Regions from separate parts of the Bacillus sp. ABA4_010 genome, predicted to be linked through region 1. Evidence: riboswitches for the same ligand, from Rfam matches in the RefSeq annotation. Region 1 holds a riboswitch; the other holds the start of a gene.
What was found. A riboswitch is a leader RNA that binds a small molecule or an ion and turns the genes downstream of it on or off. The one in region 1 is predicted to bind glycine.
Positions count from the first base shown of each region.

Region 2: another riboswitch for glycine. It lies ahead of gcvT (glycine cleavage system aminomethyltransferase GcvT); the one in region 1 lies ahead of ACXAEO_RS12840 (alanine/glycine:cation symporter family protein).

Region 1 is NZ_JBSWUN010000003.1:2,337,215-2,344,489, reverse strand. It holds gene truA (tRNA pseudouridine(38-40) synthase TruA) at 1-512, shown strand, start outside; gene ACXAEO_RS12850 (DUF1292 domain-containing protein) at 744-1,013, shown strand; gene ACXAEO_RS12845 (aldolase catalytic domain-containing protein) at 1,251-2,210, shown strand; glycine riboswitch at 2,491-2,611, shown strand; gene ACXAEO_RS12840 (alanine/glycine:cation symporter family protein) at 2,721-4,088, shown strand; gene ACXAEO_RS12835 (DEAD/DEAH box helicase) at 4,428-5,873, shown strand; gene hprK (HPr(Ser) kinase/phosphatase) at 6,033-6,962, shown strand; gene ACXAEO_RS12825 (50S ribosomal protein L11 methyltransferase) at 7,088-7,275, shown strand, end outside.
Region 2 is NZ_JBSWUN010000003.1:458,295-465,569, reverse strand. It holds gene ACXAEO_RS03530 (rhodanese-like domain-containing protein) at 1-180, shown strand, start outside; gene gcvPB (aminomethyl-transferring glycine dehydrogenase subunit GcvPB) at 285-1,742, opposite strand; gene gcvPA (aminomethyl-transferring glycine dehydrogenase subunit GcvPA) at 1,735-3,081, opposite strand; gene gcvT (glycine cleavage system aminomethyltransferase GcvT) at 3,111-4,208, opposite strand; glycine riboswitch at 4,429-4,517, opposite strand; gene ACXAEO_RS03510 (DEAD/DEAH box helicase) at 4,717-6,393, shown strand; gene ACXAEO_RS03505 (YqhG family protein) at 6,380-7,195, shown strand; gene ACXAEO_RS03500 (YqzG/YhdC family protein) at 7,213-7,275, shown strand, end outside.

The DNA of each region.
Region 1 (7,275 bases):
AAGTTATGAATTATTTAAACCGGTACTTACCTAACGATATTAGTGTGATAGAAGTGACGATTGTTCCTGATCGCTTTCATGCACGCTACAATGCGCAAGATAAAACATATGTCTATAAAATTTGGAATAAAGAATACACCCATCCGTTCATGCGAAAGTATAGTATGCATGTCGAGAAAGCATTGAATCTTGCAGAAATGGAAAAAGCATGTCAGCATTTTATCGGGGAACATGATTTCACAGCATTTTCGAATGCTAAATCTAAGAAAAAATCGATGGTTCGAAAAATTTATTCGATTGAATTAGAAGAAAATGAAGGGTTCATTCACATCAGAATAAGAGGAAATGGCTTTTTATACAATATGGTTCGAAAAATGGTGGGGACGCTTATTAAAGTGGGACTAGGTGAACTGGAAGCAGAAGCAATCCCAAGTATTTTGGAATCAAAGGCACGGGACCAGGCAGGGTTTGCGAATGCTGAAGGTTTATTTTTGGAAAAAATTGAATTTTAAACAAGAGAAAAATCGTTAGGTGAATAGCCATCTAACGATTTTTCTCTTGTTTAAAAGATATATATTTAGTAAAACTATGTTCTAATTGATAAAAAAGAAAACGAGTGGTCAACAAGAAAACTCGTATAAGAACGTGTATCTTTTTAAAAATTTTTTCTGTTACGCATGAAATTTTCTCTGTTCGGGAAGCTATGGTAGTGAAACCATTAAGAAACGAAAGGGGAAATATATATGGAAAAGATTGAAGTTGGTGAAACGTTTACCATTACAGATGATAATGGCGAGGAGCAGGAAGTGGAAGTATTAGGAGTAGTTAGCATTGAAGGAACGGAATATGCGGCTGTCGGATTTGTAGAGGATCTACGCCATGAGGGTGAAGAGGACATTGATGTTTTCTTTCTGAAAATTGATGCTGAAGGAGATTTTGCCTTCATTGAAGAAGATGAGGAGTTTGAAAAAGTATCCCAAGCTTTTGATGATATTATGGATGAAGAGGATTAATCTCTTGATGTATAACCGTTTAATCAAGCAAAAAGCGGGAGTAGTCTCGGTTTTTGTTTGATTTCTTAAATGATTGAATTTACTGAATTTTACAGTTTGAGAATAAATTTAAGTAAAGTTCATTGACACCTTGAACAAAATCATGGTATAACCATAATAATACATTTTAATACATAAAAGCATAAAAGCGCGAAAGAGAGAGTCAAGCGCAGCGAAAAACAGGAGGGTGTTACAAACATGGCACATCACAGCAAAATTCTAGACTGTACCATTCGTGATGGAGGTTTAGTGAACAATTGGGATTTCAGCGTCGAATTTGTTCAAGATTTGTACAACGGTTTAAGTGAAGCCGGTGTTGAATATATGGAAATCGGCTATAAAAATTCCCCAAAACTTTTAAATGCGACGGAGCCCAATCCATGGAGATTTCTTGATGATCAATTCCTGAAAGAAATCATTCCAGAGAAAAAGTTCACGAAGTTGTCTGCTCTTGTGGACATCGGCCGGGTAGACCCAAATGACATTTTGCCGCGTGAGCAAAGTGCTTTAGATATGATTCGAGTAGCTTGCTATATTCGTGAAGTGGATAAAGGGTTAGAGCTTGTTCAAATGTTCCATGATTTAGGATATGAGACAGCACTTAACATTATGGCGCTTTCTAGCGTGCCTGAGCAACAGCTTATTAAGGCATTTGATATGGTAAGAGAAAGTCCTGTTGATGTTGTCTATATTGTTGATTCGTTTGGAAGCCTTGATCCAGCTGATATTGAGCATCAAGTCAACAAATTCCAAGCAATGCTTCCTAATAAACAACTCGGTATTCATACACATAACAATATGCAGCTGGCATTTGCTAATACATTAGCAGCAATGAGAAACGGAGTGACATTCCTTGACTCATCCGTTTACGGAATGGGCCGTGCAGCAGGTAACTGTCATACAGAGCTTCTTGTTAGCTATATTCAAAAACCAAGCTATGAAATTAAGCCAGTTCTTGGCGTGATTGAAAAGCATATGCTGGAAATGCGTCAAAAATGGGAATGGGGCTATATTATCCCTTACATGATTTCTGGTGCATTAAACGAGCATCCTCGTGTCGCAATGGCTTATCGCGACAGTGAAGAGCGCGATCAATTTGTAAAATTTTACGACAAGGTGACATCACCAGAAGCGGCTGTTGCTCCAGCCTCTAAATAAGCGTTAAAGGCCAGTCCCTAGTATGAAATAGGGGCTGGTTTTTTTCTGGATAATAAATGTTGAGATTCCGTTTTGTTATATTATAAGACAAACATATTTTTGTTTTTTTAATATATTGACTTGACATATTTCTTTATCAATGATTATAATAACACATATTAATTTCATAGCATTCGGATGAACCATACAGGAGAAGGTCAATTGATCTACCGATGGGGCAAAAAGCTGGTCGGACAGCTTTGAAACTCTCAGGTCTTGGATAACGAGTAGAACTGTATGGGGACGAATCTCTGGAGAGACTCCCTCTTGCCGTCAACGGGTATAGAGGAAAGAGAGCACCGAAGGAGCAAATCCGTCAGTATGATGGATAATCTCTCAGGTAAAAGGACAGAGACAAGCGACAGAAAAGACCGATTCCGGATCGGTTTATTTTTCTATGCCTTGTATCTCCAGAGACCATTTCATTTGAGTGAAATGGTTTTTTTATTTTTTTGTAAGGGAGAATTGGAGATGGAGAAAGTAAATCAAGTATTAGACGTAATCAATCAATATGTTTGGGGGTTGCCTACACTGATTCTTCTTGTAGGAACAGGTATCCTCCTGACGGCACGCCTTAAAGGCTTGCAGTTTACTAAACTATTTTATGCCTTGAAGCTGGCATTTGGAAAATCAGAAGAACATTCTTCGGCCGGGGATATTAGTCACTTTCAGGCATTGATGACGGCGCTCGCTGCTACGATTGGAATAGGGAACATTGCGGGTGTGGCGACAGCCGTGACGATTGGTGGACCGGGTGCTGTATTTTGGATGTGGCTTGTTGCATTTTTCGGGATGGCAACAAAATATTCAGAAGCGATTCTTGCGGTTAAATATCGAGTCGTTGGTGAAAATGGAGAATATTCCGGCGGACCAATGTACTATTTGGAAAATGGCTTAAAGAAGAAGTGGCTTGCGGTGATGTTTGCCGTATTTGGAATTGCAGCTTCTTTTGGAATTGGAAATATGGTGCAGTCCAATTCGATTGCTGAGGCGATGAGAATCAATTTTTCAATGTCGCCGATTGTCAGTGGGATCTTGCTAGCTGCATTGAGTGCCCTCGTTATTTTAGGGGGAGTACAAAAAATTGGGAAATTTACGGGATTGTTTGTCCCGGTTAAAGCAGTCTTTTATATCGTTGCTGGAATCATTATTATCTTTTATCATATCGATCAAGTGCCAGCAGCATTTTCACTTATTTTCTCAGGTGCTTTTAGCGGCACCGCGGCAACTGGCGGTTTTGTTGGTTCGACGGTGGCAGCTGCGATTCAAATTGGAATCGCGCGAGGTGTGTTCAGTAATGAAGCGGGATTAGGAAGTGCGCCAATCGCAGCAGCGGCAGCCAAAACCGATTCCCCAGCGAAACAAGCCCTCGTATCAATGACGGGAACATTTATTGATACCATTATCGTATGTACAATTACGGGTCTTGTGTTAATTACAACAGGGGCATGGCAATCTGGGAAAACGGGAGTAGAAGCGACGACTATCGCATTCCAATCTGTATTTGGTAACACAGGAAGCATTATTCTTGCTATCGCCATTGTTTTCTTTGCGTATTCGACTATTTTAGGCTGGTCTTATTACGGTGAAAAATGTGTGGAATACTTATTCGGCCGCAAAGCGGTTCGCTATTACCGTTACATTTTCGTTGGAATGGTGGCAGTCGGAGCGAATTTGAAACTTGGCATCGTTTGGACGTTTTCCGATATTGCGAACGGATTGATGGCGATTCCAAACTTAATTGGTCTTATTGGATTAAGTGGTGTCGTTGTAGCAGAAACGAATCGCTTTTTGAAGGCTAATAAATCAGCAGATGCTAATGAAAAAATGGTAAGTTAATCTATATAAGTCGATCTAGAGCATTCGACATGACCAAAGAGCGGTCATGCGAAATGTTCTTGAAGCAAATGAAGCTGTGTCCAGTTATGAAGTAGAATATATATAATGAAAAAGGACTGCAGAGTGCATGGTATGTCACGATGCAGTCTTTTTCATTTTTATTGAAGGAAATGATATTTGATTATACAGACCGCTAGAAAGAATCAAGAACAAAAGATGAAATAAAAGTCGATTTGTTCAATATTTCAAGTATAATGAACGATAGTCCAATTTTGCATATGATCCTTCTTTGGGAGAATCCTATAACAACCGGATAATATAAAAAAGCGAGGTCCATCTATGACTAAAAGCAGTTTTGAAGATTTTAATGTAAGTGATGAAATAAGAAAGGCACTTGCTTTGTTGAAATATGAAACGCCTACAGAGGTGCAAAGTGAGGTTATCCCAAAAGCGATGGCCAATCAAGATCTTGTCGTCAAATCTCAAACAGGAAGTGGAAAGACGGCTTCTTACGGTATTCCTATTTGTACAATGGTGGAGTGGGAGGAAAAGAAGCCCCAGGCTTTAATCCTTACACCAACTCGAGAGCTTGCCGTGCAAGTTCGAGAAGACATTACGAATATTGGCCGATTTAAACGACTTAAATCTCTGGCGGTTTATGGAAAAGAGCCATTTATAAAACAAAAAGAAGAGTTGAAGCAAAAAACGCATGTAGTTGTTGGAACACCTGGGCGCGTAATGGATCACATTGAAAGAGAAACGTTAGCTTTAGATCAAATCAAGTACTTGATTATCGATGAAGCAGATGAAATGCTGAACATGGGATTTATCGATGAAGTAGAAGCCATTATAAATGAACTCCCTTCCAACAGAGTAACAATGGTCTTTTCGGCGACGTTGCCTAAAGACGTTGAAAAACTTTGCCATGAATATATGAAGAATCCAGTTCATGTCGAGATTGAGGCTTCAGGTGTTACGACCAGCACAATTGAACATCGCTTAATCGAAGTGAAACAAGAAGAAAAGCTATCGCTGTTAAAAGACGTTACGGTCGTTGGAAATCCAGATAGCTGCATCATTTTTTGCAATACGAAAGACCATGTCGATACGGTATTTGCTGAATTAAAGGAATCTGGTTATTCGTGTGAAAGACTTCACGGAGGACTAGAGCAGGAAGACAGATTTTCTGTGATGAACGGATTTAAAATGGGAGAATTCCGATACCTTATCGCCACTGATGTTGCAGCAAGAGGCATCGACATTGATAATGTGTCACTTGTCATCAACTATGATGTACCAATGGAAAAAGAGAGTTATGTCCATCGTACAGGAAGAACTGGGCGTGCCGGCAACAAAGGAAACGCCATGACGTTTGCAGCACCGTACGAAGAGAAATTTCTTAAACCGATTGAAAAATACATTGGCTTTGAGATCGATAAAATAGCAGCTCCAAGTCATCAAGAAATGACTGAAGGAAAAGCGGCTTTTGAAGAAAAAATGAACGGCCGTCGCGTGGTGAAAAACAATAAAACGGCTCGTATCAACAAAGATATTATGAAACTCCATTTTAGCGGCGGAAAAAAGAAAAAACTTCGAGCTGTTGACTTTGTTGGAACGATGGCGAAAATTTCTGGGGTAACGGCAGATGACATTGGAATTATTACCATTCAGGACCATCTTACTTATGTGGAGATTTTGAATGGAAAAGGTTCGCTCGTCTTACAAGCGATGGAGAATACGACAATTAAAGGAAAGAAATTGAAAGTAAGCAAAGCCATTAAGTAATGACATTGTTGAGCTTTAGGTCAGTCTCCCGCTAAGTTATTTAAAGCGGGAAGCTGGCCTTTTTCTCGAGTGTTGGAATGAATGACGTAAAAAGATGACGATTTTACGATTGTTCAGTATAATTTTGAGTTAGATGGCTATGAGGACGGTGAAGAAAAAATGAAGAAAATTACAGTGGAAAACTTAGTTCAAAAGTTTTCGTTGAAAGTATTGGCTGGTGAAGACCAGTTGCAAAAACCGATTACACAACCGCGAGTACATCGTCCAGGGTTGGAATTTGTCGGTCATTTCGATTTTTTTCCGATAGAACGCGTTCAAATTTTAGGAAAAAAAGAAATTAATTATTTACATAAATTAAGTGAAGAAGAACGAAAAGTCCGAATAGGGAATATTGTTCACTATCATCCTCCTTGTTTTATCGTGACAGCAGGGGAAGAAGGACTTACATATTTGACCCAATATTGCAAAGAAGAAAACATTCCGCTGTTACTGGCCAACATACTTGAAACGACGTCTGAATTCATTCCAAAACTCGATGCTTATATGGTGAAGGAATTGGCTCCAGAACTAGCTGTACACGGGGTTTGTGTAAATGTATTTGGCATTGGTATTTTGCTGCGGGGGGCGTCGGGAGTTGGGAAAAGCGAAACAGCCCATACACTTATTGGTCGTGGTCACCGGTTGGTTGCGGATGATATTGTCATTTTAAAGAAGCTTAGTCCGCAAACATTGTTGGGCACGCATGATCAGAAAACGAAGGAGTTTTTAGCCCTTCGCAGCATCGGATTGCTGAATGTTGTCCGTTTATACGGACGAAAGGCTTTTCAAGATGAAACACGGATTGCGCTTGATATTCATTTAACGAAATGGCAGAAAGATGCGCTGAACAATGAATTGGAGCATGAACCGCAATATATAGAGTATATGGGCGTAAAAATTCCTTCGATTGAAATTCAGCTTGTACCTGGACGTGATGTGGCAGGGCTTATTGAAGCGGCTGCGAACAATTGGTATTTGAGGCAGCAAGGATACAGTGCTGCTGAAGAATTTATGAGTAGATTGGAAGCAGAATTTTCAAATTCTAATTAATAATGACGATGAGAGAACTTCCATTTAGACCGCCCTTCTATTAAGATAATGTGTAAGAAATGTTTCCGATGGAAGTTTTCTTTATATAAAATATTTTTTAAGATTGGAAAGTAAGGATGAGTGATATGTTGCATGAATTTACAATTTTTTTGCCTTTTGAAAAAGTAGAAGAGGCGATTGAAAAGCTGAATTTTCATGGATATTATTATTTGTATTATGATCAACCAATTGAACAATATACAGAGAAAAACGGATATGGCTTTTATGAATTGACGAATGAAGCGGTTGAACTGAAAGTTTTCGTAGAAGTGAC
Region 2 (7,275 bases), 1.9 Mb from region 1:
ACTCAATTTCGTATGAGAATGGGTGAAATGCGAAAAGACCAGCCTGTTTATCTGTACGATCAAAATGGCATTCGTACAGGCCGCGCTGCTCAAATTCTCCGCAAAAACGGCTATCAAGAGCTGTATCAATTAAAAGGCGGCTTCAAGCAGTGGTCTGGTAAAATTAAATCAAAAAAATAAAGCATAGCTTTCTATAAAGAAATGTAAAAAAGCGGCGAGGGTCATTCCTCACCGCTTTTTACATATTTACCCGTGAATTAGCAAAGCATTTCTCACCGGCATTTTTATGCTTGATAACGTAATATCGGCTTTCTAGCCGCCGTTGTTTCATCAAGGCGCTTGACAACAGTTGTATGCGGCGCTTCTTGAACAATCTCTGGATTTTCTTCTGCTTCTTTCGCAATTTGAATCATCGCGTCAATGAATGCATCGAGTGTCTCCTTCGATTCTGTCTCAGTCGGCTCAATCATAATGCATTCCTCTACGTTGAGCGGAAAATAAATCGTCGGCGGATGATAGCCAAAGTCCAATAAGCGCTTCGCAATATCAAGCGTACGAACACCTAGCTTCTTCTGGCGTCTGCCCGATAAAACAAATTCATGCTTACAATGACGATCAAACGGCAAATCATAATATTCCGCTAAACGGCGCATCATGTAGTTAGCATTTAAGACGGCATTTTCCGTTACAGCCTTTAACCCGTCAGGCCCCATTGAACGAATATACGTATAGGCACGTACATTAATCCCGAAGTTCCCGTAAAAAGGTTTCACACGTCCAATCGATTGCGGACGATCGTACTCAAAGTGGAAACCTTCTTCTGTTTTCAGCAATACTGGTTTCGGCAAGAACGGCATCAAATCTGCCTTCACCCCTACCGGACCCGATCCAGGGCCCCCGCCTCCATGAGGACCTGTAAAAGTTTTGTGAAGGTTTAAATGAACCACATCAAAGCCCATGTCGCCAGGGCGTGCCTGACTTAATACCGCATTTAAATTGGCTCCGTCATAATAAAGCTTGCCGCCTGCTTCATGAACGATTTGCGCCATCTCTAAAATGTTCTCCTCAAATAAGCCAAGCGTATTCGGATTTGTCAGCATTAAAGCTGCTGTATCGCTTCCGACAACACGACGTAAATCTTCTAAATCCACTAACCCTTGCTCATTCGATTTGACCGTCACGGTTTCAAGACCAGCGACAGTTGCCGATGCAGGATTGGTCCCATGGGCAGAGTCTGGTACGATTACTTTTGTCCGATGTACATCACCATTTGCTTCATGGTATGCGCGAATCATCATTAAGCCCGTCCATTCACCGTGAGCCCCTGCCGCTGGTTGCAATGTCACTTCGTCCATCCCAGTAATTTCCTTTAAATGCTCCTGCAAATCATACATAAGCTCCATGGCCCCTTGGACCGTCGATTCCGGCTGAAGCGGATGAACATGGGCAAAACCAGCCATACGGGCAGTTTGCTCATTAATTTTCGGGTTATATTTCATCGTACAAGACCCAAGTGGATAGAAACCAGAGTCCACCCCATGGTTCCGCCTTGATAAAGCCGTATAATGACGCATAATATCAAGCTCAGACACTTCCGGTAATTTCGGTTCTTCTGTACGAATATAGTCAGCAGGAAGACACTCCTCCAGCTCTGTTTCAGGTACATCTAACGCAGGCAGTGAATAGCCAATACGTCCTTCTTTACTCACTTCAAAAATAAGTGACTGTTTCTCGTTATGCATGGAAATCCCCCAATTCCTTCGCAAGTTGGTCAATCTCTTGTTTGGTTCGAAGCTCTGTCACTGCGATGAGCATATGATTTTCCAACTCTGGATAATCGCGTCCTAAATCATAACCACCAATGATTCCTTTCATTAAAAGGTAATCATTCACTTTTGTCACCGACTGATTGAAGGCGACTACCATCTCATTGAAAAACGGACCTGTATACACAACAGACAAGCCTTTTTCCTGCAACACCTTCATAGCATAACGAGCTTTATGAATGTTTTGCAGCGCCATCTCTTTTACCCCTTTTTTTCCGAGTGCGGTCATGGCAACGGAAGCAGCGAGGGCATTTAACGCCTGATTCGAGCAAATGTTAGATGTAGCTTTGTCACGGCGAATATGCTGTTCACGAGCTTGCAGCGTCAAGACAAATCCACGCTTTCCATCTTCGTCCGTCGTTTGACCGACAAGACGTCCAGGAATTTTTCTCATCAGTTTTGCGGTTGTCGCAAAATACCCACAATGAGGACCGCCAAATTGGAGCGGAATACCAAATGGTTGTGCATCTCCGACAACAATATCGGCTCCGAATTGTCCCGGAGGTGTTAACGCGCCTAAGGCTAATGGATTGCTTGATACTACAAACATGCCTTTCTCACGATGAGCGATTTGCTCGATTTCCTTTAACGGTTCAATCTGACCGAAGAAGTTTGGATATTGAACTAATACGCACGCTACGTTTTCATCCATTTGAGCTGTTAATACTTCTAAATCCGTTACGCCGTCTTTAGCCGGAATTTCAACTACTTGTAAATACTGACCTTTTGCATATGTTTTCAACACATCGCGTGATTCCGGATGAACGGCTGCTGATACTAAAATTTTTTTCTTTTTCGTTTGTCCTGCACTCAGCATCGCGGCTTCCGCCAACGCCGTCCCGCCATCATACATGGACGAATTCGCTACATCCATTCCCGTCAGTTCGCAAATCATCGTCTGAAATTCAAAAATTGCCTGCAATTCCCCTTGGGAGATTTCTGGCTGATATGGTGTATACGCCGTATAAAATTCAGATCGAGAAATGACGTGATCAACAATAATTGGCATATAGTGATCATATACACCGGCTCCTAAAAAGGATGGATAGTCTTTCACATTTCTATTTTTTGCTGACAATTGGCTTAATTCTTTCACAAGTTCGGACTCGGATGCCGCTTCTTTAATGTTATACAACCCTTGAAAGCGTACGCTCTGTGGAATATCCGCAAACAGCTCGTCAACTGACTCTACACCAATTGTTTGCATCATCTCTTTTTGATCTTGTTCTGTCATTGGCAAATATCGATGCTTCATACCTTCTGCTCCTTCTCCATATGGATGATTTATTTTGAACGTTTATAAAACGGTGTTGACACGACGTTTGCTTTCAAACGCTTTTGCCTAATTTGCACTTCTACTTCTGTTCCAAGGCTGGCAAATTCCGCTTTTAGCAACGCTATTCCCACATTCTTTTTCAAAGTTGGCGACTGTGTTCCTGTCGTCACGTCCCCAATCTTCTCTTCCCCAACGAATACTTCGTACCCATGGCGGGGAATTCCCTTCTCAATCATTTCCAGTCCGACAAGTCTACGAGGTGCTCCATGCTCCTTTTGTCCCTTTAACACTTCTTTTCCAATGAAATCTTCTTTATTTGTTTTCACTGCAAATCCGATTCCTGCTTCAATTGGTGTAATGTCCTTGGAAAGTTCTTGACCGTATAAAGGCAAATTCGCCTCAAACCGAAGCGTATCACGGGCCCCAAGGCCACACGGAACAATCCCTTCTTCTTTTCCTGCTTCTAGTATCGCCTGCCATAATTCAGGAGCATCTTTGCTTTCACAATACAGCTCGAATCCGTCTTCCCCTGTATAGCCGGTCCGCGATATGAGGACATTCACACCTGCCACTTCTACATCGTTACGGAAATGGAAAAATTTAATGTCCGCTAAATTCACGGTTGTCAGCTTTTGAACAATTTGTTCAGCCAATGGACCTTGAACCGCAAGCTGGGCGATATGAGCCGACTTGTTTATCACAGTGACATCACCACTTACATGCTGCTTCAGCCATTCAAAGTCTTTTTCAATATTGGCCGCATTGACAACAAGCAAATAGTCTTGATCACCTTGCTTATAAATCAACAAATCATCTACCGTTCCCCCGTCTTCATAACACATCGCCGTATACTGGGCTTTTCCATCCGTTAAGACAGATACATCATTTGTCATTATCTTCTGTAAAAAAGCAAGACTATCCGCACCCGTGACGGTTATTTCTCCCATATGCGACACATCAAACAACCCTGCTGCTGTACGAACAGCCTCATGCTCTTCTTTGATTGAGGAAAAATGAACAGGTAGCTCCCATCCTCCAAAATCAATGAGCTTAGCTCCTAATTGCTTATATGTATCATAGAGTGGCGTTCTGTTTAAATCTCCCATCATAAATCCCCCTTTTAATCTTTTAAATTATCCACCTCTTACGCATGTTTACATAGGACTAGGCAACCAGCACCTCTTTCATCCAATGAAAAAAGGACAGACACCTCCCTGTTATTCACTAGGAAGTCTCTGTCCTTTCACCTGAAAGTTTTACCCGCTGTTTGTCGCTTCATCGGTTTGCCTCTTGGGTGGCTTACATTGTAAGCACTCTCCAGAGTTGCGTCAAATAAGAGTCTTTTTGCCTGAGAGATTCGTTCTTCACTTGCTCCTTCGGCGCTGCATTGAAGCAGTCTCTCCCCTTATTCTCATTCGCCTATATAAAATTGTCATTTGTTGGTCATACTAGATGGAAACTGCTGTTACACGACCATTAAAGTCGAAAAGAAATGAACATTTATTAATAAAATCAAAATCAACTGTTTATTTGAAAATTTCCGAATTATATTTACATCCTATCATTAAACTTTGCAATAATTCAACAAGAAATTGATGAAAGGGGTGTTTTACCATGGATGCGGATATCTTATTTGACGAAGAGTGGAAAGAGGCTTTCCTTACAAAAGTGGAAGAAGACGGCCCATGGGCAGACTGGGAAACATACAAGCTTGCTTATCAGATTCAAAAACAAACGACCATTCCTGATTTTAAAGGGCTGCAGGCTCCTAAATATTTAGCTGATTTAGTTCCCCTTCCTCATCAGCTGGAAGCCGCAAAACAAGTAGTCGAAGAAATGAATGGGAAAGCGATTTTAGCAGATGAAGTTGGACTTGGCAAAACGATTGAAGCGGGATTAATTTTAAAAGAATATATGATTCGAGGTCTTGTAAAAAAGGCGTTAATTCTCGTTCCTGCCTCGCTCGTTTCTCAATGGACGATGGAATTGAATCAAAAATTCTATATTCCTGCAGTGGCTCAACGCAAGTCTTACGTATGGGAGCAATGTGACATTGTCGTATCATCGATCGATACCGCCAAGCGCCCGCCTCATCGCGAGATTGTCTTTCAGCAAGATTATGATTTAGTCATCATCGATGAAGCTCACAAGCTCAAAAACAACAAAACGAAAAACTATGAATTTGTCCAACAGCTTAAGAAGAAATTTTGCTTACTGCTGACAGCGACACCTATTCAAAACAGGTTAGAGGAAATTTTCAACCTCGTTTCTCTTTTAAAACCAGGCCACCTTGGCAATCAAGCCTTATTCGACGGTCTATTTTCAAAGAAAAAGCGGGACGTGCAAAATGATGAACATTTACGCCAGCTCGTCAATAAAGTGATGATTCGCAATCGAAGAGCCGATACCGGAATTGAGTGGACAAAACGAATTATCCATACAGTCCCCATCGACTTCTCAGAAGAAGAGCGGGCGCTGTATGAAAAGATTACCTCTCATAAAAATGCTTTTTTCACAAATAGTGCCTTTTCCGTGCTGACCTTACAGCGTGAAGCTTGCAGCAGCCGGGAAGCAGTCTATATGACATTAAAGAATATGCTGAAGCGCGAATCAGAAGATTATCATCCACCCCGCGAGCTTATCGAAGAGCTGATGGGAATCATCGGGACCATTTCACGTAATGCCAAAGCGGAGAAAGCGCTCGAATTGATTCAGCAAATTAATGATAAAGTTATTATCTTTACAGAATACAGGGCTACTCAACTTTATTTACAATGGTACTTAAAGCAAAACGGCGTATCATCCGTCCCTTTTCGCGGAGGCTTTAAACGCGGGAAGAAAGATTGGATGAAACAGCTCTTTCAGCAAAATGCCCAAGTATTAATTGCTACAGAAGCCGGTGGCGAAGGCATTAATTTACAATTTTGCCATCACATTATTAATTTTGATTTGCCATGGAATCCGATGAAGTTGGAACAAAGAATTGGACGAATTCACCGTCTTGGTCAGCAGCACGATGTCCAAATTTACAATTTTTCTGTTTCTAATACGATTGAAGACCATATTTTAAAGCTTCTCTATGAAAAAATTCATTTATTTGAACGAGTCATTGGAGAACTTGATGATATTTTAACGCGCTTAGATATCAAAAACTTCGAAGAACATGTCCAAGATATTTTCCTTCAGTCCAAAAGTGATGGGGAAATGAAAATCAAAATGGACAATTTAACATCCATCATCCAGTTTGCCGAGCAATTTGACGAGGGGGACCAACGCCATGCAGCAACATGAAATCCATTCATTTCTCAAACGTTATTTTACCGCTCATCATTGCGAAATTGTGGAGGAAACACCGTTCTACTTAACGGTACAGTTAACCATTGAGATGGATAAAGAACTGATGAATCGCCCGTTTTACTGGCATTACCTAGAAAAAACAGGCGGTGTTCCTAATCCTGCAAAACTGACCTTTATTACAGATGCAGCTTTTCACGATGAAAATGTCAAAGGAGAGAGAATTCACTTCGGTTCTCCACGCCTTCACCAAATTTTCTCTTCTACACAAAAGCTCGGATCATTCATTCGCCTGTATGAAAGTGTCCGCCAAACCAAACCTTCTCACATGCCGCTGCATCCGTGGGTAGGGATGAACGTGAAGATTTCTTATCAATGCAACTTAAAAAAAGATACCGTCTTGTCACTAGGTGTTCATTTAATTACTGGCTCCATTACCCTTTCTTTTCAAGATCAACTCGAACAATATCCTTTGTCCCCTAAAATTTCGGACTATTGCTTTACTTTATCGCCATTAATTAAACCAAGAAGCGGGTTAAATCGATTGGAGCAGTTTATTCAAGGACAAATTGCACAAGATAATCATGAATGGGCAAGCCATTCAAGAAAGCGCTGGGAAGAAGATTTATCTCTTTTAAACCATTTTTATGAACAAATGGATGAAAAACCAGATTGCTACAACATTGAAAAACAAGCATTGCAGGAACTTTATGAACCAAAAATTCACATTGATGTCATTAACGGTGGATTATTTTATTTAACGGAGAAAACGAGCAAGCAGCTCATGTCTGTTTCATAGAGAGGATGACGTTACAAATGAAGTCACTATGGCTAACCATCTGTTTATGTGTCATGGCCGGATCTCCGTTTTTAGTGCAG